DNA from 3 places in the Candidatus Aalborgicola defluviihabitans genome. Region 3 is predicted to be linked to each of the others. Evidence: predicted binding sites of a transcription regulator. Region 3 holds the regulator's gene; each other region holds the start of a gene.
What was found. Region 3 encodes FNR, which switches genes on or off when oxygen is low (the NO sensors DNR and NnrR bind a similar motif). Its sites were predicted from a motif close to TTGATNNNNATCAA; they were not measured.
Positions count from the first base shown of each region.

Region 1: a site for FNR is predicted at 6,420-6,433, ahead of IPI80_RS14650 (hemerythrin domain-containing protein). Genes of this name have one in related genera too.
Region 2: a site for FNR is predicted at 3,706-3,719, ahead of clpB (ATP-dependent chaperone ClpB). Genes of this name have one in related genera too.

Region 1 covers NZ_JADJKN010000014.1:99,044-106,308, reverse strand. The annotation lists gene ubiD (4-hydroxy-3-polyprenylbenzoate decarboxylase) at 1-1,175, shown strand, start outside; gene ccoG (cytochrome c oxidase accessory protein CcoG) at 1,436-2,893, shown strand; gene IPI80_RS14665 (acyl-CoA dehydrogenase family protein) at 2,965-4,272, shown strand; gene IPI80_RS14660 (hypothetical protein) at 4,229-4,930, opposite strand; gene msrA (peptide-methionine (S)-S-oxide reductase MsrA) at 5,117-5,668, shown strand; gene IPI80_RS14650 (hemerythrin domain-containing protein) at 5,728-6,246, opposite strand; gene IPI80_RS14645 (SDR family NAD(P)-dependent oxidoreductase) at 6,559-7,265, opposite strand, start outside.
Region 2 covers NZ_JADJKN010000013.1:31,237-38,501, reverse strand. The annotation lists gene thrC (threonine synthase) at 1-226, shown strand, start outside; gene glp (gephyrin-like molybdotransferase Glp) at 300-1,547, shown strand; gene moaD (molybdopterin converting factor subunit 1) at 1,544-1,795, shown strand; gene IPI80_RS13620 (molybdenum cofactor biosynthesis protein MoaE) at 1,800-2,294, shown strand; gene IPI80_RS13615 (class I SAM-dependent methyltransferase) at 2,309-3,382, shown strand; gene clpB (ATP-dependent chaperone ClpB) at 3,790-6,390, shown strand; gene rnk (nucleoside diphosphate kinase regulator) at 6,493-6,912, shown strand; gene ygiD (4,5-DOPA dioxygenase extradiol) at 6,946-7,265, opposite strand, start outside.
Region 3 covers NZ_JADJKN010000008.1:225,383-232,647, forward strand. The annotation lists gene hemN (oxygen-independent coproporphyrinogen III oxidase) at 1-360, opposite strand, end outside; gene fnr (fumarate/nitrate reduction transcriptional regulator Fnr) at 561-1,280, shown strand; gene IPI80_RS11440 (hypothetical protein) at 1,277-1,567, opposite strand; gene IPI80_RS11445 (FixH family protein) at 1,571-1,837, opposite strand; gene ccoG (cytochrome c oxidase accessory protein CcoG) at 1,847-3,313, opposite strand; gene ccoP (cytochrome-c oxidase, cbb3-type subunit III) at 3,339-4,250, opposite strand; gene IPI80_RS11460 (cbb3-type cytochrome oxidase subunit 3) at 4,272-4,415, opposite strand; gene ccoO (cytochrome-c oxidase, cbb3-type subunit II) at 4,433-5,059, opposite strand; gene ccoN (cytochrome-c oxidase, cbb3-type subunit I) at 5,072-6,508, opposite strand; gene ccoS (cbb3-type cytochrome oxidase assembly protein CcoS) at 6,609-6,746, opposite strand; gene IPI80_RS11480 (heavy metal translocating P-type ATPase) at 6,746-7,265, opposite strand, start outside.

The DNA.
Region 1 (7,265 bases), on a different contig from region 3:
TGGTGGGCATGCGCAGCCTGCTCAAGACACTGTGGAACATGGCACCCAAAGAGTTGCGTTCCGCACCCTGCCAGGAGGTGGTGTGGGAGGGCAATGATGTCGAACTGGCGCGCCTGCCGATCCAGCACTGCTGGCCTGGCGACGTGGCGCCGCTCATCACCTGGGGTCTGGTCATCACCAAGGGGCCGCACAAGGAACGCCAGAACCTGGGCATCTACCGCCAGCAGGTGTTGAACCGCAACCAGGTCATCATGCGCTGGCTGGCGCACCGGGGTGGCGCGCTGGATTTTCGGGAACACGGCCAGTTGCACCCCGGTCAGCCCTATCCGGTGGCCGTAGCCATTGGGGCCGACCCGGCCACCATTTTGGGCGCTGTCACGCCCGTGCCTGACAGCCTGTCCGAATACCAGTTTGCCGGTCTGTTGCGCGGTGCCCGCACCGAACTGGTCAAGGCCATGGGCAGCGAGCTGCGGGTGCCCGCCAGTGCCGAGATCGTGCTCGAAGGCCATATCTACCCCGATGCCACCCACCCCAGTGGCTATCAGCACGCGCTGGAAGGCCCCTATGGCGACCACACCGGCTACTACAACGAACAAGCCGAGTTCCCGGTGTTCACCATTGACCGTATCACCCTGCGCAAAGACCCGATTTACCACTCCACCTACACCGGCAAGCCGCCCGATGAACCCGCCGTGCTGGGCATGGCCTTGAACGAGTTGTTTGTGCCCCTGCTGCAGCGCCAGTTCCCCGAGATTACCGACTTCTATTTGCCACCCGAAGGCTGTAGTTACCGCATGGCCCTGGTGCAGATCAAAAAGGCCTACCCAGGCCATGCCCGGCGTGTGATGATGGGTGTTTGGAGCCACCTGAGCCAGTTCATGTACACCAAGTTCATCGTGGTGGTGGACGAAGATGTGAACGTGCGCGACTGGAAAGAAGTGATCTGGGCCCTGACCACCCGCGTGGACCCGGTGCGCGACACCATGATGGTAGAGAACACCCCCATCGACTACCTGGACTTTGCCTCGCCCGTGAGCGGCCTGGGCAGCAAGATGGGGCTGGACGCCACCAACAAATGGCCGGGTGAGACCCAACGTGAATGGGGCCGGACCATGGCCATGGATGCCGAGGTGCAGCAGCGCATGGACGGCTTATTTGAATCGTTGGGGTTGTGACCCGAGAGTTTCTTGAATACTATTAAATTGATAGCTGTATACGCATATCTGACGAGGGCTAGAGGCTGATTTTTCTTATAACTATTTGGAAAATACTGTAATCAACTTCTACGACGCAAGATTGAAGATTACGTAAGGTCATACGCTAGGAGATGGCAGGGAAATCCTGCTTCCGATAAGATTCACTGGATTTACCTGTTATGCCACCGGGTGGCCGCTACGCCAGCGGTTCACCCAGCCGTTTTCCCCCATTGCTCCCCATGACCAAAGCGCCGCAGCCATCCAAAGTCATTCCCATCAAGCCCGTTCCAGCTGAATCCGATAGTGGCGGTTTCATGGGTGCCTACGAAAAACAGGTGCGTATCTACCCGCGTTCGGTCAAGGGCTGGTTTGCCAACTGGCGCTGGGTCATGGTGTGGGTAACACAAATCGTGTTCTACGGCATGCCCTGGTTGCAGTGGAACGGCCGTGCTGCGGTGCTGTTTGATCTGAACGAGCGGCGCTTTTATATTTTCAGTCTGGTACTGCATCCACAAGACCTGATCTATCTGACCGCATTGTTGGTCATTGCCGCTCTGGCGCTGTTTTTCTTTACTGCTGTGGCTGGACGGCTGTGGTGCGGCTACGCGTGCCCGCAGACGGTGTACACCGAAATTTTCATGTGGTTCGAACATCGCATCGAAGGCGACCGCCTGGCGCGCATGCGCCTGGACGCTGCACCCTGGAGCCTGAACAAGTTGTTGCGCAAGGGCGGCAAGCAACTGGCTTGGATCAGTTTTGCCCTGTTGACGGGGTTTAGTTTTGTTGGCTATTTCACGCCCATACGCCATTTGGGCATGGAGCTGGTGCAGTGGACGTTTTCGCCTTGGGAGTGGTTTTGGGTGCTGTTTTACGCCGTGGCCACCTACGGCAATGCTGGCTATATGCGCGAGCAAATCTGCAAGTACATGTGCCCCTATGCCCGCTTCCAGAGCGCACTGATCGACATGGACTCGCTGGTGATTGCCTATGACACCGAACGCGGTGAGTCGCGCGGGTCGCGTCCGCGTACGGCAGATCCGAAAGTGTTGGGGTTGGGCGACTGCATTGACTGCACACTGTGTGTGCAGGTTTGCCCCACAGGCATCGACATTCGCAACGGCCTGCAGAATGAGTGCATTGCCTGCGCGGCCTGTATTGACGTCTGTGACGACGTAATGGACAAGATGGGCTACGCCAAGGGGTTGATCCGCTACTCATCGGGTGCGGGCATCGAGCAGCATTTGACGACGCGGCAAATGGTGAGCCGTGTTTGGCGGCCACGCGTCATGATTTATGCCGCCTTGCTGGTGGCCACCAGTTCCATTTTTGTGGTCAGTTTGTCGCGGCGTCAGGGCTTCTCGGCGGATGTCATCAAAGACCGTGGCGCCCAAGCGCGCATTGTGGATCAGGGTTTTATTGAAAACGTCTACCGCCTGCAGGTCATGAATGGCACCGAGGAAGCACAGACGTATTCCGTCAGCGTGTCCGGCCTGCCAAGCTTGGCCCTCGCCACGCCGGCCACACTGAGTGTTGCAGCCACCGGCATTGGCATGATTCCCGTGCGCTTGACGCTGCCTCCTACCGTGGAGGCCACCTACCAGGGGCGATCCAACCCCATCAAGTTCGAAATCACGACGGTGCAAGACGGTCAGACCCGCGTGGCCCGCGAGAAGTCAACTTTCTTTGTGCCACGCTGACCCTGCTTGACGTTGGTCATGTTGTCACCTGTGTTCTGACACGGCGTTCGCGTGGCAAGGACAATGGGCACATGGACTTTGCACACTCTCCCCGCGCACAAGACCTGCGCCAGCGCCTTGAGGCGTTCATGCAGCGCTACGTGCTGCCTTACAACCCGGCTTGGCACGCTAGCGTGCAGGCGGGTGTCTACCCGCCGCCTTTTCTGGAAGACTTGAAGACCCTGGCGCGGGAAGAGGGCCTGTGGAATTTGTTTTTGCCCGCGCTGCGCTCCGATGAGCCTGGCACCCGCCTGTGCAATCTGGACTACGCCCCGCTGGCTGAGGTGATGGGTCGCGTGCACTGGGCGCCTGAGGTGTTCAATTGCAGCGCTCCCGACACCGGCAACATGGAGTTGCTGCACCGTTTTGCCAACCCCGCGCAGCGTACTCAATGGCTGGAGCCGTTGTTGAACGGCCAGATGCGTTCGGCCTTTGCCATGTCCGAGCCTGATGTGGCCTCCAGTGACCCCACCAATCTGCAAACCACTGTTCGCCGTGAGGGTGATCAACTGGTGCTCAATGGCCGCAAGTGGTTTATCACCGGCGTGGCCCATCCGCAATGCAAGCTGCTGATTGTGATGTGTCGTAACAGCGCAGACGCAGACGGTGCAGAGGGGGCAGAGGCTGGCGTGCACCACCAGCACAGCATGGTGCTGGTCCCGTTGGACACGCCTGGCGTACAGGTGGTGCGCAACATTTCGGTGGTGCATCACCATTCGCCCGAAGGGCATTGCGAAATTGTGCTGCGCGATGTGCGCGTGAGCGCCGATTGCTTGCTTGGCGATTGGGGCGCTGGCTTTAGGATGGCGCAGGCGCGTCTGGGGCCTGGGCGTGTGCACCATTGCATGCGTGCCATTGGCCAGTGCGAACTGGCGCTGGAATTGGCTACCGAACGCACGCTGGAACGCCAGGTTTTTGGCAAATACCTGTCAGATTTTTCCAATGTGCAGGACTGGATTGCCGAGTCGCGCATGGAGATCGATCAAGCCCGCCTGTTGGTGTTGCAGGTGGCCTGGATGCTGGACCAGGTCCCCGGGGTGATTGAGCCTGGTGCGTTGCGGGCCCAGATAGCCGCCATCAAGGTGGTGGCCGCGCGGCTGCAATCCCGTGTGGTGGACCGTGCTATGCAGGTCTTTGGTGCCATGGGTCTGTCACCCGATACGCCACTGGCCTTCTTCTGGACATGGGGCCGGGCACTGCATTTGATGGATGGCCCCGATGAGGTGCATTTGCGTACGGTTGCACGCCATGAACTGGCCCAGGGTCGCGCGCGCGGCGGCTCCACAGCTGCCTATTTCACGACGCCCGAACAGTTGAACGCACCGGCGCGGATTCGTTAGCCGCGGCGGTGGGTTGAACCGGCTGCAATTGGTGCTCTTTGTGGCGGGCCCGACGATTTTTATCGGTTGGGAAGCTGTCAAGCGCGTCAGCGCGGGTCTGGCGTTTTTCCTCAAAAATGGCATCCAGCGTGTTGCGTGCTGTGTACTCTTCCTGCAAGCGTGCGTACGCGCTGGTGTCCACCGCCGGCTCACGTAGAAATTCGGCGCGCAAGGCGGCTGGATCCGGCAGCTGTTTGGGGTCCACCAGCCGATAGGGAATGTCCAACTGAGTGAGCACGTTGTACTTCGTGTCCTGGCTGGCTTGTGTTGGCCACTTGTCATTTTCCACATCCACACAGCCCAACACCCTGCCGTCAACGGACAGCACGGTAAAAGTGCAGTAAATGCCATTGAGCCGCTTGAACCAGTGGGCGGCGTCAGGTCCGGTGCCAGGGTGGGTGAATCGCGCCAGCGGAACTTTGGGCGCGATCTGCTGTTCAGGCATGGTGTGGGCGAGCCAGGCCCAGGTTCGTCTTTCGCCAAAACTGGTCAGTGGGCGAGCCGTCACAGGCCACACGTCGGGCGCTTCCTTCGGCTGGCGACGCTTGGCAGTCAAGGCATACACCGCACCCGCAGCTGCGCTGGCCCCCACCAGGAAGGCAACCAGAATCCATGCCATTTGCATCTGTTTCCCTTTGCTTGCACGTCCGTGCGTCGCTGTGCCGTTGTACTAGCGGGTGAGTCTAGCGACAAGTCATGGTCAAAGCATCCCACAAACGGGTGAAAGCGCAAAGATACCCGATAAGCGGCGATTGCGTTGCGGTGCGATACTGGGTTAACAAGTGTATCCATTGAAGGAGGTTTCATGACTGGTTCACCTCAATCCCCGCAAACCATCACCCTGGGGGGGGGCTGCTTCTGGTGCACAGAGGCTGTATATGTGCAGGTGCGCGGCGTGCTGGATGTAGAGTCTGGCTTCAGCAACGGGCAATCACAAAACCCCAGTTACGAAGACGTATGTACCGGCGCCACAGGCCATAACGAGGTAGTCAAGCTGGTCTATGACCCGGCGCAAATTTCCACGCGCGAGGTACTGGAGATTTTCTTTGTCATCCACGATCCGACCACACTCAACCGCCAGGGCAATGACACCGGCACGCAATACCGTAGCGGCATTTACTTCTCGACGCCTGAGCAGCAGGCTGTGGCTAAAGAAGTGATCGCCGAGATGGCCGCCAGCGGCACATATAGCCAGGCGATCGTGACGGAAGTGCTGCCAGTATCCAACTACTGGCCAGCCGAGGACTACCACCAGGACTTCTTCGCCCGCAACCCGGACCAGGGCTACTGTATGGCCGTGGCAGCGCCCAAGGTGGCCAAGTTTCGCAAGACGTTTTTACGCCTGCAAAAAGACTGAACACTTGACGAAGGCCATGTCCGACAGCGCGCTTCGGCAGGCGCGTCTGCCAGAAACGCTCAGTATTTTGAGACGTAAAGCGGATACAGTGTCAATTCTTCACGTTTCATGCGGGTGCTGACAACACTACCGATTTGATCGAGTTCCCCGGAAAATGACGACAGATCGGCATCGGAACTCTTTTCAATCTCCTTGTATTTTTCAAGAAAATCCAGGACGTTTTTTCCAATGCCATCCATTTCCTTGCGAAATGATCGAACTAGCGCCGAATTGATTTCATCCCCCGCCATCTGCTGCTGCAAATAGATGTACAGACGCATGTTCTCAGTGAGTAGGTGATTGCGAACGAGCGCACCGAATTCCTTCAAATTACCGGAGACCGTCGCAAGGTCGCGGTGGGTGAAGCTCTCTTTGATGCTGTCGTAAAGCTGGAACAACCGACGGTGATCTCCGATCAGATCTTTGATCAATTCCGGGTAGAACTGAATCCCCCCAGATTGTGTCGGCGCGGGCGCAGGCGCAGGCGCAGCAGCTGGTGCAGATTTTTTTTCTTCCTTCTTCTTAAAAAAATCAAACATGCAAATCTTCTCCTCTTTTGCGACTGAAGCCACTACTACCCTGCTAGTAGGTTTGTTATCTTATCCCAAGCGAACTGCGTCATTTGACTGAATTTTCCCATTGCCGAAACTTGTCGCCTTTTTGGGAAATGCACAATAAAGGCGGTATTTTTTTCACCAAATTGACGTACTGTTTGACGGTAATCAAGGCGATGAATTGCGTGGTGGTGTTCCACCTCTGCTTTATCCTCGCAGTGGGTATTGTTCTGATTGGCTTCACCTCCCACAACAATCCACCACGACGCGGCGTGGAGGCTGGCACACTTTTTCGCGTTAAGGTGCGTCTAGGTACCCGCTTTGGGTCGATTCCGTTATGGACATGGCGTGCGCCAACTTGCGCGAGAGGCGTGTTCCCCAAAAGCCCATCTTGGCCTTGGGGCCGACAAAGCAATAGTCGTCACCCCGCTGTACCGCTTTGACTACCCCATTGGCCACCACATCGGGCGTGCACCCGTGGGTGCGGTAGTACTCCTGTTGCTGCAGCAACTGGCGCTGGGTGATGTTGGTTCCCACCGTCTTGCCTGCCAGCAGTGGCGTGTTGATGATGCCGGGGCAGACGCGCGTAATGCCCACCGGGCTGCGCTCGGCCGCCAGCTCCATTGCCAGCACATCACTCAGACCCAGCACCGCGTGCTTGCTGGCGGTGTAGGCGGTGATGTTGGGCGCGCCCAGAAAGCTGGCGAGTGATCCGATGTTGACAATGCGGCGCGCTCCGCCAGCCGCTTTCATGGCCGGCAAAAATGCGCGGCACATCAAAACGATGCCCATGAGGTTGACTTGGAACATGCGTTGCCACATCTCCAATGACGTTTCCATAAAACCGCCGAGATAGTAAATGCCAGCGTTATTCACCAATACATCCAATGCACCCACATCGCTTTGCACACGTGTGGCGCAGGCGCTGACAGATGCTTCATTGGAGACGTCACATACGTACGTCAGGCAACTGGGCGCCCCAGCGGCCAGCACCAACTGGCGGG
Region 2 (7,265 bases), on a different contig from region 3:
CTTGAAAGTAGCACATGAACACCGCACGCCCGGTGTACCGATGATCGTGTTGGAAACGGCGCTGCCCATCAAGTTTGCCGAAACCATTGTCGAAGCGCTGGGCCGCGAACCGGATCGGCCTGCCAAGTTTGACGGCATAGAGGCCTTGCCCAAGCGCGTGCTGGTGATGGATGCCGACGTGGTTGCCATCAAAGCGCTGATTGCCCGCGAATGCCAAATTGTTTAGTAAAAAATGGCCTCTAGCCCTCGTGGAATATACGTAAGTAGCTATTAATTGAGTAGCATTTCGGAGTCTCTGCATGCCCCATCCGCCACGCCCCCCGCTGTTGCCACTCGATGATGCGTTGATCCAGCTAATGGCGCATGCCACACCTTTGGACGCCACCGAGTCGGTTGCGGTGGGTGAGGCCGATGGCCGGGTGCTTGCCCAAGACGTGGTGTCAGAGTTGCATGTGCCGCCGCTGGACAACAGTGCCATGGACGGCTACGCGCTGCGCTGCGCGGACGCCACCGCGCCCGGCGTGACCTTGGGCATTTCACAACGCATTCCAGCCGGTGCCAATGCCCAACCGCTGCTGGCGGGCACCGCAGCACGCATCTTCACCGGCGCGCCTGTGCCGGCTGGCGCAGATGCTGTGATCATGCAGGAAGACTGCACGGCATTGCCAGTTGCGGACGGGGACCTGGGCCAGGTACAAGTCAACAGCTTGCCCAAAGCGGGTCAAAATATCCGTCGCGCTGGCGAGGATGTGGCCCGCAGCGACGTCGTGCTGTCCCGTGGCCAGCGCCTGGGCCCGGCCGAACTGGGCCTGGCCGCCAGCATTGGCATGGCCGCATTGAAGGTGGCGCGCCGCCCGCGCGTGGCGCTGTTTTCCACTGGAAACGAGTTGGTCATGCCCGGCGCTGTGGCGCCACAGGACATGCCACCCGGGGCCATCTACAACTCCAACCGGTACTTTTTGATTGCGCTGCTGCGCCGACTGGGCTGTGTGGTGACTGATCTGGGTATCGTCCCCGATCACCGCGATGCCACGATACAGGCCTTGCGTCAGGCGGCAAAGGGCCACGACCTGATTCTGACCAGTGGCGGCGTATCGGTAGGCGAAGAAGACCACATCAAACCTGCCGTGCAGTCCCTGGGCACGCTGGACCTGTGGCAGATTGCCATCAAGCCGGGCAAGCCCTTTGCATATGGAAGCATTGGCGATGCCCACTTTATGGGCTTGCCGGGCAACCCGGTAGCCAGCTTTGTTACCTTTTTGGTGCTGGTGCGGCCTTTTCTGTTGCGGTTGCAAGGTGTCAACCGAGTTGCTATGAAAGCAATAGCTGCACAAGCAAATTTCACGTGGGCGAGGCCTGATAAACGCCGCGAGTTCCTGCGGGTTCGCCGCAATGCAGACGGTGGCCTGGAACTGTTCTCCAACCAAAGCTCAGGTGTGCTGACCTCAGCCGTTTGGGGCGATGGCCTGATTGACAATCCACCGGGTTGCGCCATCGCGCCGGGTGACACGGTGCGCTTTGTACCGTTTTCGGAGTTGTTGGCATGAAAGTCCACATCAAATACTTTGCTTCCATTCGCGAGGGCCTAGGCCAGGGCACGGAATCGCTCGACACCACAGCATCCAACTTGGCAGAACTGCGCGACAGCCTCATTGCCCGAGGCGGCGTCTACGCTGAAGCCCTGGCGCGCGGCAAGTCGGTTCGTCTGGCACTCAACCAGGTGCTAAGCGACGAATCGGCGCCACTGTCAGACGGCGCCGAAGTTGCGTTCTTTCCCCCGGTGACCGGAGGCTGATGCTATGCACGCTCGAAATCGTGTGGCGATCCAGACGGCAGACTTTGACGTATCTGCTGAACTAGCCGGTTTGCGTGCGAATGATCACCGGGTTGGCGCCATCTGCATGTTTGTGGGCACAGTGCGCGACCGACACCAGGCTGGCGGCGACTCTAGCGGCATCATTCAATCCATGGAACTGGAGCACTACCCCGGCATGACCGAGAAGTCCATCGAAGCCATGATCGACGCAGCGCAGCAACGATTCAATATCTTTGGTGCCCGCGTTATTCATCGCGTGGGTCTGCTGCACCCAATGGATCAAATTGTGTTGGTGGCTGTGACTTCCGCGCACCGGGGCGAGAGCTTCCAGGCCTGTGAATTTTTGATGGACTACCTCAAAACCCAGGCGCCGTTTTGGAAAAAGGAACAGACACCTACCGGCTCCCGCTGGGTGGATGCGCGCGTGAGCGATGATGAGGCAATGGCCAAGTGGGGCATTCAGGCCCCTAACGCGTAGCTATTTGGAGTTATATGCTGGCTAGTTTTTTCAGAAATCTGTTCACGAGCAAAGCGAGTCGCGATCAAAAGGAACTCGATTTTGCACAGTCACTCGTGCAGCTTTTGAAGTTTCAGTCTGCCCACGAAACGCTGGACGCCTTGCTTAGACGTAGCCCCCAAAATGCCAGCGCATTGATGCTTCGGGGTGCGGTGAAACGTTTGCTAAATGACCCACAGGGAGCGCTCATTGATCTTGAAGCGGCTTCAGCGCTGGAACTTCAGGCGGATCAAGCGGGATGCCACTTCGAAATTGCACTCTGCTGGCGCATGCTGGGCGATAACTCCAGGGCGTTGGAATCGTGCCAGTTGGCGCGGCAGTTGGATCCGGCCTCTGTGGCGGCATTTTTTTTGCTGACGCAATTACGGTTGCCGGGGGACTACTATTTTGATGTTCTCACCCGCATTATTGGGCATCTCAAACCGCGGACTTATGTAGAGATCGGTATATTTGAAGGAGCGTCACTTCGGTTGGCCAAGTCAGCAAAGTCGATTGTTGGCATTGATCCGGATCCGAAAATCGACTGGAAGCTTGAACCGAATATGCATGTTTTCAAGATGACCAGCGATAGCTTTTTTGAAAGCCATGACCTGGCTTCAGAACTGGGTCAACGAAGCGTCGATTTGGCTTTCATTGATGGCATGCACCAGTTTGAATTTGCCATGCGTGACTTTGCCAACATTGAGCGGTGTTGCAGACCGGATTCCGTGATACTCATCCACGATTGCTATCCTTTGGACGAGGAGTCCGCCGGGCGCGAGCCACGCTCCAGTCGCTGGAGTGGTGATGTTTGGCGATTGATTGTGCTGCTCAAGAAGTACCGCCAGGACCTTTTAATACACACGATAGGAACCGCACCAACGGGACTGGCAGTAATACAAAATCTGGACCCTGCATCCACGTTTCTGCTGGACAACCAGGTTCGACTATTTGAAGAGTTTATCGCGCTTGAATACTCCTATCTGGACGATGGAAAGCCGGAAAAATTGAACCTGTTTCCCAACCATTGGCCTGCAGTTAAGGGAATGATCCGGCCTCGTGTCCGGTAATCGGCAATTTTCTATGCTGAGGTGTTGGAAACCTCTCGGGTCAATTTCTGTACGTTTTGTCAGTTCAGGTACATGGGGCACTGCGCTTTGGGGGCTAAATCCATGTCAACTGGATCAAGCCAAACACCAGATCGACCGGCTTGGGTGTCGACTGGTATGGCAAAGTGGTCGATAACGACTTGGTTGATCGGTGGCCAGAACCGGAGTGCCATGCGTCAGATGAGCCACATCTGCACCCCGTCGCCGGTGCTTGTGTTGATGCGTACCAGGATGCGGTCCTGGTCCTTCTGGTAGCGAACGGAGAGTTGGCGTATGTCCATGTTTTGATTTTAGTCAAAACGCCGTGTGGCAATACCCCTTGAAATTGTGGGGAAGAGCCCTAAGTCTGTTCCAACCGGAGGATTTTTATGCGGATTGAGAAACTCACCACCAAATTCCAGGAAGCCCTAGGCGAGGCCCAGACATTGGCCCTGACCCAGGACCACGCCTACATCACCCCCGCGCATGTGCTGGTGGCCATGCTGCGCCAGGACGACGGCCCCAAGGCATTGCTGCAGCGTGCTGGCGTCAATGTGCCGCAGTTGCTGATGGCGGCCGAGGCCTATGTGAAGAAGCAGCCCGAGGTTCAAGGGCAGGACCAGATTGGCGTGGACCGCGATATGGGCGTGCTACTGCAGGCGGCAGAGAAAGAGTCCATCAAACGCGGTGACCAGTTTGTGGCCAGCGAGTTGTTCCTGCTGGCGCTTGCCGACAGCAAAGCCGACATTGGCAACCTGGTCCGCTCCAGCGGCCTTACCCGCAAAAGCCTGGAGGCCGCTATTGACGCGGTACGCGGCGGCCAGAATGTGGACAGTGCCGACGCTGAAGACCAGCGCGAGTCGCTCAAAAAATACTGCATTGACCTGACCGAACGCGCCCGCATGGGCAAGCTCGACCCGGTGATTGGCCGCGACGACGAGATTCGCCGCGCCATCCAGGTGTTGCAACGTCGTACCAAAAACAACCCCGTGTTGATTGGTGAGCCTGGTGTGGGCAAGACCGCGATTGTGGAAGGACTGGCACAGCGCATCGTGGCGGGCGAGGTCCCCGACTCTCTCAAAGGCAAGCGCGTGCTGAGTCTGGATATGGCTGCCCTCGTGGCGGGTGCCAAGTTTCGTGGTGAGTTTGAAGAGCGCCTGAAGAGTGTGCTCAAAGATCTGGCCAAAGATGAGGGCCAGACGATTGTCTTTATCGACGAGTTGCACACCATGGTGGGCGCCGGCAAGGGCGAGGGCGCCATGGACGCTGGCAACATGCTCAAGCCCGCTTTGGCGCGCGGCGAGTTGCACTGCGTGGGCGCCACCACGCTGGATGAATACCGCAAGTACATCGAAAAAGACGCCGCACTGGAGCGCCGCTTCCAGAAAATTCTGGTGGGTGAGCCCACGGTGGAGGCCACCATTGCCATCTTGCGCGGCCTGAAAGAACGCTACGAGGTGCACCACGGCGTGCAGATCACCGACCCGGCCATCGTGGCTGCGGCTGAGTTGTCCAACCGCTACATTACCGACCGATTCCTTCCCGACAAGGCGATTGACCTGATCGATGAGGCCGCTTCCAAGATCAAGATCGAGCTGGACTCCAAGCCCGAGCTGATGGACAAAAAAGATCGCCGCTTGATTCAGCTGCAGATTGAGCGTGAAGCGGTAAAACGCGAAAAGGACGAGGCCTCGCAAAAGCGCCTGGAACTCATCAACGAAGAGATCACCGCGCTGCAAAAAGAAATTGCTGACCTGGATGAGCTGTGGAAGAGCGAAAAGGCCCAGGCTCAGGGTTCCAAGACCATCATGCAGGAGGTGGAGAAGGTTCGTTTTCAGATCAAGGAATTGACGGAGAAGGGCGACTTCAACCATGCTGGCGAGTTGCAGTATGGCAAGCTGCCGGAGTTGGAAAAGCGCCTGACCGATGCCCAGGCGGCTGAGGCTGGTAAAGCCCAAAGCGCCAAAGATGGTGGCCGCGCACAGTTGCTGCGCACGATGGTGGGCGCGGACGAAATTGCCGAGGTGGTGAGCCGCGCTACCGGTATTCCGGTGGCCAAGATGATGCAGGGTGAAAAAGACAAACTGCTGCAAATGGAAGACAAACTGCACCAGCGCGTGGTGGGGCAAGATGAGGCGATTGCTGCCGTTGCCAACGCCATCCGCCGCTCGCGCTCGGGCCTGTCTGACCCCAATCGCCCCACCGGCTCTTTCCTGTTCCTGGGCCCTACGGGTGTTGGCAAGACCGAATTGTGCAAGGCGCTGGCGGGCTTTATGTTCGACAGTGAAGACCACCTGATTCGTGTCGATATGAGCGAGTTTATGGAGAAGCATTCCGTGGCCCGCCTGATTGGCGCACCCCCCGGCTACGTGGGCTATGAAGAAGGCGGCTACTTGACCGAAGCGGTGCGCCGTAAGCCCTACGCCGTTCTGTTGCTCGATGAGGTGGAAAAGGCGCACCCGGATGTGTTCAACGTGCTCTTGCAGGTGCTGGATGATGGCCGCCTGACTGACGGCCAGGGCCGCACTGTGGACTTCAAAAACACCGTGATCGTGATGACCAGCAACATCGGCAGCCACCTGATCCAGAGCATGGTGGGGCAAGACTACGAAGACGTGAAAGACGCTGTAACCGGCGAGCTGAAAAATCATTTCCGCCCCGAGTTTTTGAACCGCATCGATGAGACCGTGGTATTCCATTCGCTGGATGCGGCCAACATTGCGTCGATTGCCAAGATCCAGTTGGAGGTGCTGACACAACGCTTGGCCAAAATGGATCTGACGCTGCAGGTCAGCGATGCGGCAGTGGCTGAACTGGCTAAAGTCGGTTTTGATCCGGTGTTTGGTGCGCGGCCTCTGAAGCGCGCCATTCAGCAGCGCATTGAGAATCCGCTGTCCAAGTTGTTGCTCGAGGGCAAGTTCCCGCCCAAATCAGTGATCAGTGTAGGGGTGAACACAATTTTGGCCCCAGGGGAGTTCAGCTTTAGCTGAGTGAGGCTTCAATCTGGCAAAGTCCTCGGGGACTTTGCGGATTGGAGTACATTGGCCAAATGAGCGCGCCTATGCGCTCTTTTTTTGTGAAGGTTTTTAGCCGTGGATAAGAACACCAGACCCGAAATCACCATCTCTTCGTTGGATCAGGACCGGTTGTACACCCTGATTGAGTCCTTGCCCGCAAACAGCTTTGCCGGCAAAGATGAACTGGAAGCCGAGCTGGGCCGGGCCAATGTGGTCGACCCCACAGAAATTCCTCCGACGATTGTGACCATGAATTCGACAGTGAAATTTACGGTCGAATCGACGAAAAACGAATTTGAACTCACCTTGGTATATCCCAAAGATGTGGATTCAAGCGGGAAGACTATTTCCATTTTGGCCCCGGTTGGCAGTGCGCTGCTTGGGCTGTCCCAAGGGGACGAAATTGAATGGCCCAAGCCGGGTGGGGGCTTGCTCAAAGTCAAAATTACCGAAATTGTTTACCAGCCTGAGCGGGCTGGTGAGTTCCAGCGGTAAAGCCCAGCGGCTTGCTCAAAGGCCGCCTTTTACTTATCCCCACATCACTGAGCGCATAGAGATGGATGCCAGCTGAAAGCCGGTGGAGATGAAACGCGGCGCCTCTTCGGCGTGTACGGCACCAGCGGAATAGAGCAGGGGCAGGTAGTGCTCATGGGTAGGGTGGGCCTGTTGGGCCATGGCGCCCAGGGCCTGGAAGTTGTGCAGGACCGAGAGGTTGCCCGTCTCGATTTGCGATTGCACTACGGCGTCAAACTCTTGCGCCCAGTCGTATGCCTGCATGGCGCTCGCTTCACCACGCATGGCACGCAGGTTGTGCACAATGTTGCCGCTACCCACAATCAGCACGCCGC
Region 3 (7,265 bases):
GCCACCACCCAAATGCAACTGACTGATGGTCTGACCCTGGCCGATGTATTGGGTATGCAGGTCTACCTCGCGGCTGAGGTAACTCAGATACGATGCAGCCTTTTCGTGGTGCTTGGTGATGATTTTGTTGCAAGCACAGTAGTAGCACAGAGATTCGCAAAACGGAATGTGCACATACAGCGAAAGTGGCCGGGAGCGGGCGGCCAGGCCCGTGCGGCGCTGGGTTAGTGCCTGCACATAATCGTCGGTCGTGAAAGCCTCGACAAAACGGTCAGCCGTTGGAAAGGATGTGTATCGGGGACCAGGCACATCGAATCGACTCAACAATTCTTCGGGAACGATTTGAACTGGCACGCTCATGAAAACTCCGGACAAAACGGGCCCAACTTTGCAGCATTTCCTCCACGGTCCGCTTGATTTGAATCAAGAACAACTAAAGTGGGTAAACTGAGGGGGTCCAGATTTTGGCGCACGCTATGCTCGATCAACAACCCGCACCTCTACTCTGCCCCGAAACCAAGACTCAACCCGCCGTCAAGGGCGCAAGTAAAGTGGCTCCATTGATTGCACAAACCATCAAGGTCGCGTGTTCCAACTGCAATTTGCGCGAGTTGTGCATGCCCATGGGTTTGACCTCCGCGGAGATGGATCGTATTGAAGATGTGGTGGCCAGTCGGCGCAAGATCAAGCGTGGCACCACCCTGTTTCGTAACGGTGAAAAGTTCACCAGCTTGTATGCGATTCGTACCGGCTTCTTCAAAACCTGCGTGGCGTCTGAAGATGGACGCGACCAGGTAACGGGTTTTCAGATGGCTGGCGAGGTTATTGGCCTGGACGGTATCGTCAACGACCACCACACCTGCGATGCGGTGGCCCTGGAAGACGCGGAAGTCTGCGTCATGCCGTTTGACCGTATCGAAGAACTCTCACGGGAAGTCAACGCCTTGCAGCGCCATGTTCACAAGATCATGAGCCGCGAAATCGTCCGTGAAAACGGTGTCATGCTGCTGCTGGGCAGCATGCGCGCAGAAGAACGTCTGGCAGCCTTCCTGTTGAATTTGGTGCAACGCCTGCACGCCCGGGGATTCTCTCAACATGAATTGGTGCTGCGCATGACACGCGAAGAAATTGGCAGCTATCTAGGATTGAAACTGGAGACCGTGAGCCGCACATTCTCCAAGTTTGTAGATGACGGCATCATTGAAGTGAAGCAGCGCCATGTGCGCATCCTGAGTACCGATGCGCTGCGCGAAATCGTCAATACCAAGATGGGTGGCTAGCAGGATTCCTGCTTGGGGCAGCCGTCCGGACGCTGCGTGGGAGTCAGAGGGCAGCGGTTCACCTCAAAAGGCGACATGGACAGCAGACTCGTCAGTCCGCTTGACACAACCATGATGGCCCAGAAGACAAAGAATGCAATCGTGTAGGTACCCTGCCGGGACCAATCCAATGGCATGCCAAACCAATGCACATCTTGCGGGTCAACCATGCCAAAGACCAGCATCTCCAGCACCCCGGCCATCAGGAACGCTGGCCAAATTATCCACATCAATCGTTGTTGCAACATGGCTTACCTTTGAGGAGTATTGACACCGGTGGCGGCATGATTGCGCGCCTGCATGGCGGGCGCCAGGCTGGCCGGGTTGCCTTCCAGTGTCTTGTTGATTTCCAAGCCTTTTTGGTAATAATTTTCGTCAATCACCGGGTCCTTGCCCGACGCTGCCAGGTAAAACGTGTAAAAGGAGGCAACGACCACCAGCGCGGGGCCGGCAATCACCATCCAGACATGCCCGAATTTCCACCAGGGCGTTGCGGGAGTTGGTGCGGATTGAGACATAAATTTTCCTTAGCGAGGAACAATAAAAACTGATTTTTCAGTCACCTGGCCAGTGGAACCCTGGCCAGATATCTGGAAATGAATCGTGTGTGAACCCGCAGGTGCTGCATCATACGGCGCTTGCACGCGCACTGCTGTCCAACGGGATTGTGTGGGCTCTACCACAACGTCACCCTCTGTCACCACAACCAGCCCGGGCAGCCCGTCGGCGGCAATGGTAAAACGCTGCTCGGATTCCGTAGCATTCATGATCTGCAAGCGGTACACATTTTCGATCCGCCCGCCCTCCACAATTCGGGCCAGCACACCACGGTCACGCACCACATCCACCTTGAATGGCGTGCGCAACGTCAGGCTCACGACCATGGCCACAACGATGGCGGCCAAAATGCCGGAATAGATCAACACACGGGGGCGCAGCACATGGCGCAAAGTCTGGCCCCGCGTCCAATTTTGGGTAATGGCATTCTGCGTGGAATATTTGACCAACCCACGGGCGTAACCCAACTTGTCCATGACCGTGTCACACACGTCGGCACAGGCACCACAGCCTATGCACTCGTATTGCAGGCCCTTGCGGATATCAATGCCGGTAGGGCAAACCTGCACACACAGGCTGCAATCCACGCAGGCACCCAGGTTAAGTTTGGCCGGGTCAGCCTTTCGGGAACGGGCTCCCCGGGGTTCACCGCGCGCTTCATCGTAGGTGACGATAAGGGTATCGCGATCGAACATGGCGCTTTGAAAACGCGCATACGGGCACATGTGCTTGCACACCAGCTCACGCATGAAACCTGCATTGCCATAAGTGGCAAAGCTGTAGAAAAGAAACCAGAAAACCTCCCACGAGCCCAGCTGCCAGTGCACCACCGCACCTGCCAGTTCCTTGATCGGGGTGAAGTAGCCAACAAACGTCAGTCCCGTCCACAAGCCCACTCCAAGCCACAGTGCGTGCTTGGAAACCTTGCGCAGGATCTTGTCTTTGGTCCACGGGCCGCTATCACGGCGCATACGGGCGGAGCGGTCGCCTTCTGTGAACTTTTCCAACCATAGGAATATTTCTGTATAGACGGTTTGCGGACAGGCGTAACCGCACCACAAGCGCCCGGCCACTGCCGTAAAAAGAAACAACGCCAAGGCCGAAATGACCAAAATACCGGTCAGGTAGATGAAATCCTGGGGATACAGGACAAGGCCGAAAATGTAGAAGCGGCGCGCCCCCAGATCAAACAGCACAGCCTGGCGCTGGCCCCATTCCAGCCAGGGAAGGCCATAAAAGATCAGCTGGGTCAGGAACACCATGCCCCATCGCCAGTTGGAAAAAAATCCCGCTACGCTGCGCGGGTAGATTTTTTGGCGGGCTTCGTACAGCGAGACCATCACCCCATCGTCATCGTCGGCAGGGGGCGTTCCCCCCTTACCCGTGGCGGATACGATCGGAATGATCTTGCGCGGCGGTAATGCCCTGTCGTTCAAAATTTGATGCTTTCGCTACGAACGTTTAGTTAGCCTTGGCGTTGTTCGAATAGCCCCAAACATACGCCGCCAACACCCGAATTTGACCTTCGGTCAGACGTTCCTCTTGTGCGGGCATCTGGTTGACCTTACCGTTGTTGACCATGGCCATAATGGCAGCTTCGCCGAAGCCGTGCAGCCAGATGTTGTCAGTCAGGTTGGGAGCACCCAAAGCCTGATTGCCCTTGCCGTCCGTTCCGTGGCAGGCAGCACACACCACAAACTTGGACTTGCCCAACTCGGCACGAACCGAGTCGTGCGGACTGTTGGACAGGCTCAACACGTAATTGGCCACATTCTTGACATCGTCAGCTGTGCCCACGGCTGCAGCCATGGGAGGCATAACGCCCATACGACCCTTGGTGATGGTCTCCGTGATGTTTTCCGGAGAACCACCGTGAAGCCAATCCTTATCTGTCAGATTCGGAAATCCCTTGGAGCCGCGCGCATCAGAGCCATGGCACTGGGAGCAATTGTTCATGAACAAACGCTCGCCAATGGCGTGGGCCTGCGGGTCACGCGACACTTCTTCGATGGGCATCGCCGCAAACTTGGCATATAGCGGTGCCACCTCAGCATTGCCTTTGGCAACCTCGGCGTCATACTGTCCGATGGAGGTCCACTTGGTACTGCCGGTAAAGGTGCCCAGACCAGGATACAACACTAGGTACACAACGGCGAACACGATGGTGATGATGAACAGCCACACCCACCAGCGCGGCAGGGGATTGTTCATTTCACGCAGGTCTTCATCCCATACGTGCCCGGTGCTGTTGTCGCTTGCGGTCATGGCCTTGGCCTTGCCGCTGAACCACAGCAGAAGCGCGCAGGCAAGAATGCTCACCAGCGTGATGCCGGTCACATAGACCGACCAGAAGTTGCTTGTAAAGTCGCTCATTTCAAATCCTTAATGACGGGGTCAGTCCTGCTCGAAAGGCAGGTTGGCGGCTTCCGAGAAGTCGGATGCGCGCCGCTTGGACCACGCCCACCACACAATGCCGATAAACGTAACAAAGCTGGTCACAGTAGCTAGCGACCGCAGGGTGTTGACATCAAAGTCCATATTCAACTCCTTGGTGTTTACTTGAGTGCCAGACCCAGGACCTGCAGATAGGCAACCAGGGCTTCGAGTTCAGTCTTGCCCTTGACGTCTTCCACGGCCTTGTTGATTTGCTCGTCGGTATAGGGAACGCCCACGACGCGCAGCGCCTTCATGTGGGTCGGCATGACATCGGCATCCGCCGGGGTCTTTTCCAGCCAGGGGTAGGCAGGCATGTTGGATTCCGGAACGACGTCACGTGGATTGTTCAAGTGGGTGTGGTGCCATTCATCGCTGTACTTGCCGCCCACGCGGGCCAGATCCGGGCCGGTACGTTTGCTGCCCCACTGAAACGGGTGGTCGTACACCGACTCGCCCGCCACAGAATAGTGACCGTAACGCAGGGTTTCAGCACGGAAGGGGCGAATCATTTGCGAGTGGCAGTTGTAGCAACCTTCACGTACATAGATGTCACGACCAGCCAATTGCAGCGCGGTATAGGGTAGGACACCCTTGATCGGCTCTGTGGTGGACTTCTGGAAGAACAGCGGAACGATTTCCACCATGCCGCCTACCAGCAACACCACCAAAATGAGAACGATCATCAAGAAGTTGTTCGTCTCAATGGCTTCATGTGACAGCCCGGATTTTGTATTTTGATTTGCCATGTTGATACCCTTTTATGCGTGTGCAGCAACGGCTGGAATGGTGACGTTCACCGCACGGCCGGCCGTAGCCGTCTTCAGCGTGTTCCACAGCATGATGATCATGCCGGACAAGTACAACAGACCACCACACAAACGCAGAACGTAGAACGGATAGGTAGCCTTTACCGATTCAACAAAGGTATAGGTCAGTGTGCCGTCCGCATTGATAGCGCGCCACATCAGGCCCTGCATCACACCGGCAATCCACATGGCAGCGATATAGATCACGATACCGATGGTTGCGGTCCAGAAGTGGACTTCAATGGCCTTGACGCTGTGCATCTGCTTCTGCCCGAACAGCCTGGGAATCAGGTAGTACATGGAACCCATGGTCACCAGACCCACCCAGCCCAGAGCGCCCGAGTGCACGTGGCCTACGGTCCAGTCGGTGTAGTGGCTCAGGGCGTTGACGGTCTTGATGGACATCATGGGGCCTTCGAAGGTGGACATGCCGTAGAACGACAGCGACACGATCAGGAAGCGCAGGATGGGGTCATCGCGCAGCTTGTGCCAGGCACCCGAGAGAGTCATGATGCCGTTGATCATGCCGCCCCAGCTGGGGGCCAGAAGAATCAGGGAGAACACCATGCCAACGGACTGGGTCCAGTCAGGCAACGCGGTGTAATGCAGGTGGTGAGGGCCCGCCCACATGTAGGTAAAGATCAGCGCCCAGAAGTGAACGATGGACAGACGGTAGCTATAGACAGGACGGCCTGCCTGCTTGGGAATGAAGTAGTACATCATGCCCAGGAAGCCGGCGGTCAGGAAGAAACCCACCGCATTGTGGCCGTACCACCATTGCACCATGGCATCCTGCACACCGGCATAGGCCGAGTAGGACTTCATGAAACCGGCGGGAATAGCGGCGCTGTTGACCAAGTGCAGAATAGCCACAGCAAGAATGAACGCGCCAAAGAACCAGTTGGCGACGTAAATGTGCTTGACCTTGCGGGTACCGATGGTGCCAAAGAAAACGATGGCAAATGACACCCAAACAAAGGTGATCAAAATGTCGATGGGCCACTCCAGCTCAGCGTACTCTTTAGCCTGGGTGAAACCCAGCGGCAAAGAAACAACTGCCGACAGAATCACCAGCTGCCAGCCCCAAAAGGTAAAGGCAGAGAGCTTGTCACCAAACAGGCGAACCTGGCAGGTACGCTGCACCACGTAGTAGGCCGCAGCGAACAAGCCGCACCCGCCAAACGCAAAAATCACGGCATTGGTGTGCAACGGGCGCAGTCGTCCATACGAAAGCCATGGAATACCGAAGTTCAGTTCAGGCCAAGCGAGCTGGGCGGCGATGATGACGCCAACCAACATGCCGACCACGCCCCAAACCACCGTCATGATGGCAAACTGCCGCACAACGGTATCGTTGTATACAGTTTGTTGTTGATTTGCAAATGCCATTTTTACCTCTTCTCTTATTAAATCTAGTGCGAAGTGTCCACGCCAAAACGGTCAATCGGGTTGATCAATGTCAAAGCCTGCTGAAAGTTCTTAATATTAATTAAGAATCTTTCAGTATCCTTTCACCTTCGGCCTCAATATCCTCGAACTGCCCCCTGTTGATGGCCCACCACAGACCGCCCAATATAAAAAATACCAGGACAACAGATAGCGGAATCAACAAATACAGAATATCCATCACAAAACCTTTTTAAGGGATGGGGCGCGGGCCAACCGCAAGGCGTTGAGCACCACCAGCAAAGAACTGGTCGCCATGCCCAAGCCAGCCAGCCAGGCAGGCAACAATCCCACCACGGCCAACGGCACGCAGGCCGCGTTGTACAGCAACGCCCACCATAGATTTTGCCGTACGATCGACATGGTTCGGCGGGAAAGCGCCAGTGCCTGTACAACACTCATCAGTTGCTCGCCCAAAATCACAAAGTCAGCCTTGGACTGCGCCAAAGGTACCGAACGGCCAAACGTGAAGGAAACGTCAGCTCCGGCCAGCACCGGCCCGTCGTTGAGCCCATCGCCTACCATGGCCACGTGGTGTCCCTGTGACTGCAAAGTTCGCATGAAAACCAATTTATCATCCGGAGAACAGCCCCCTTGCGCATGCACAATGCCAGCCTGAGCCGCCACCCGTGCCACAGAATCAACGGTATCGCCAGAGAGCATATGCACCGCCACCCCATTTGCAGCCAAGGCCGCCACC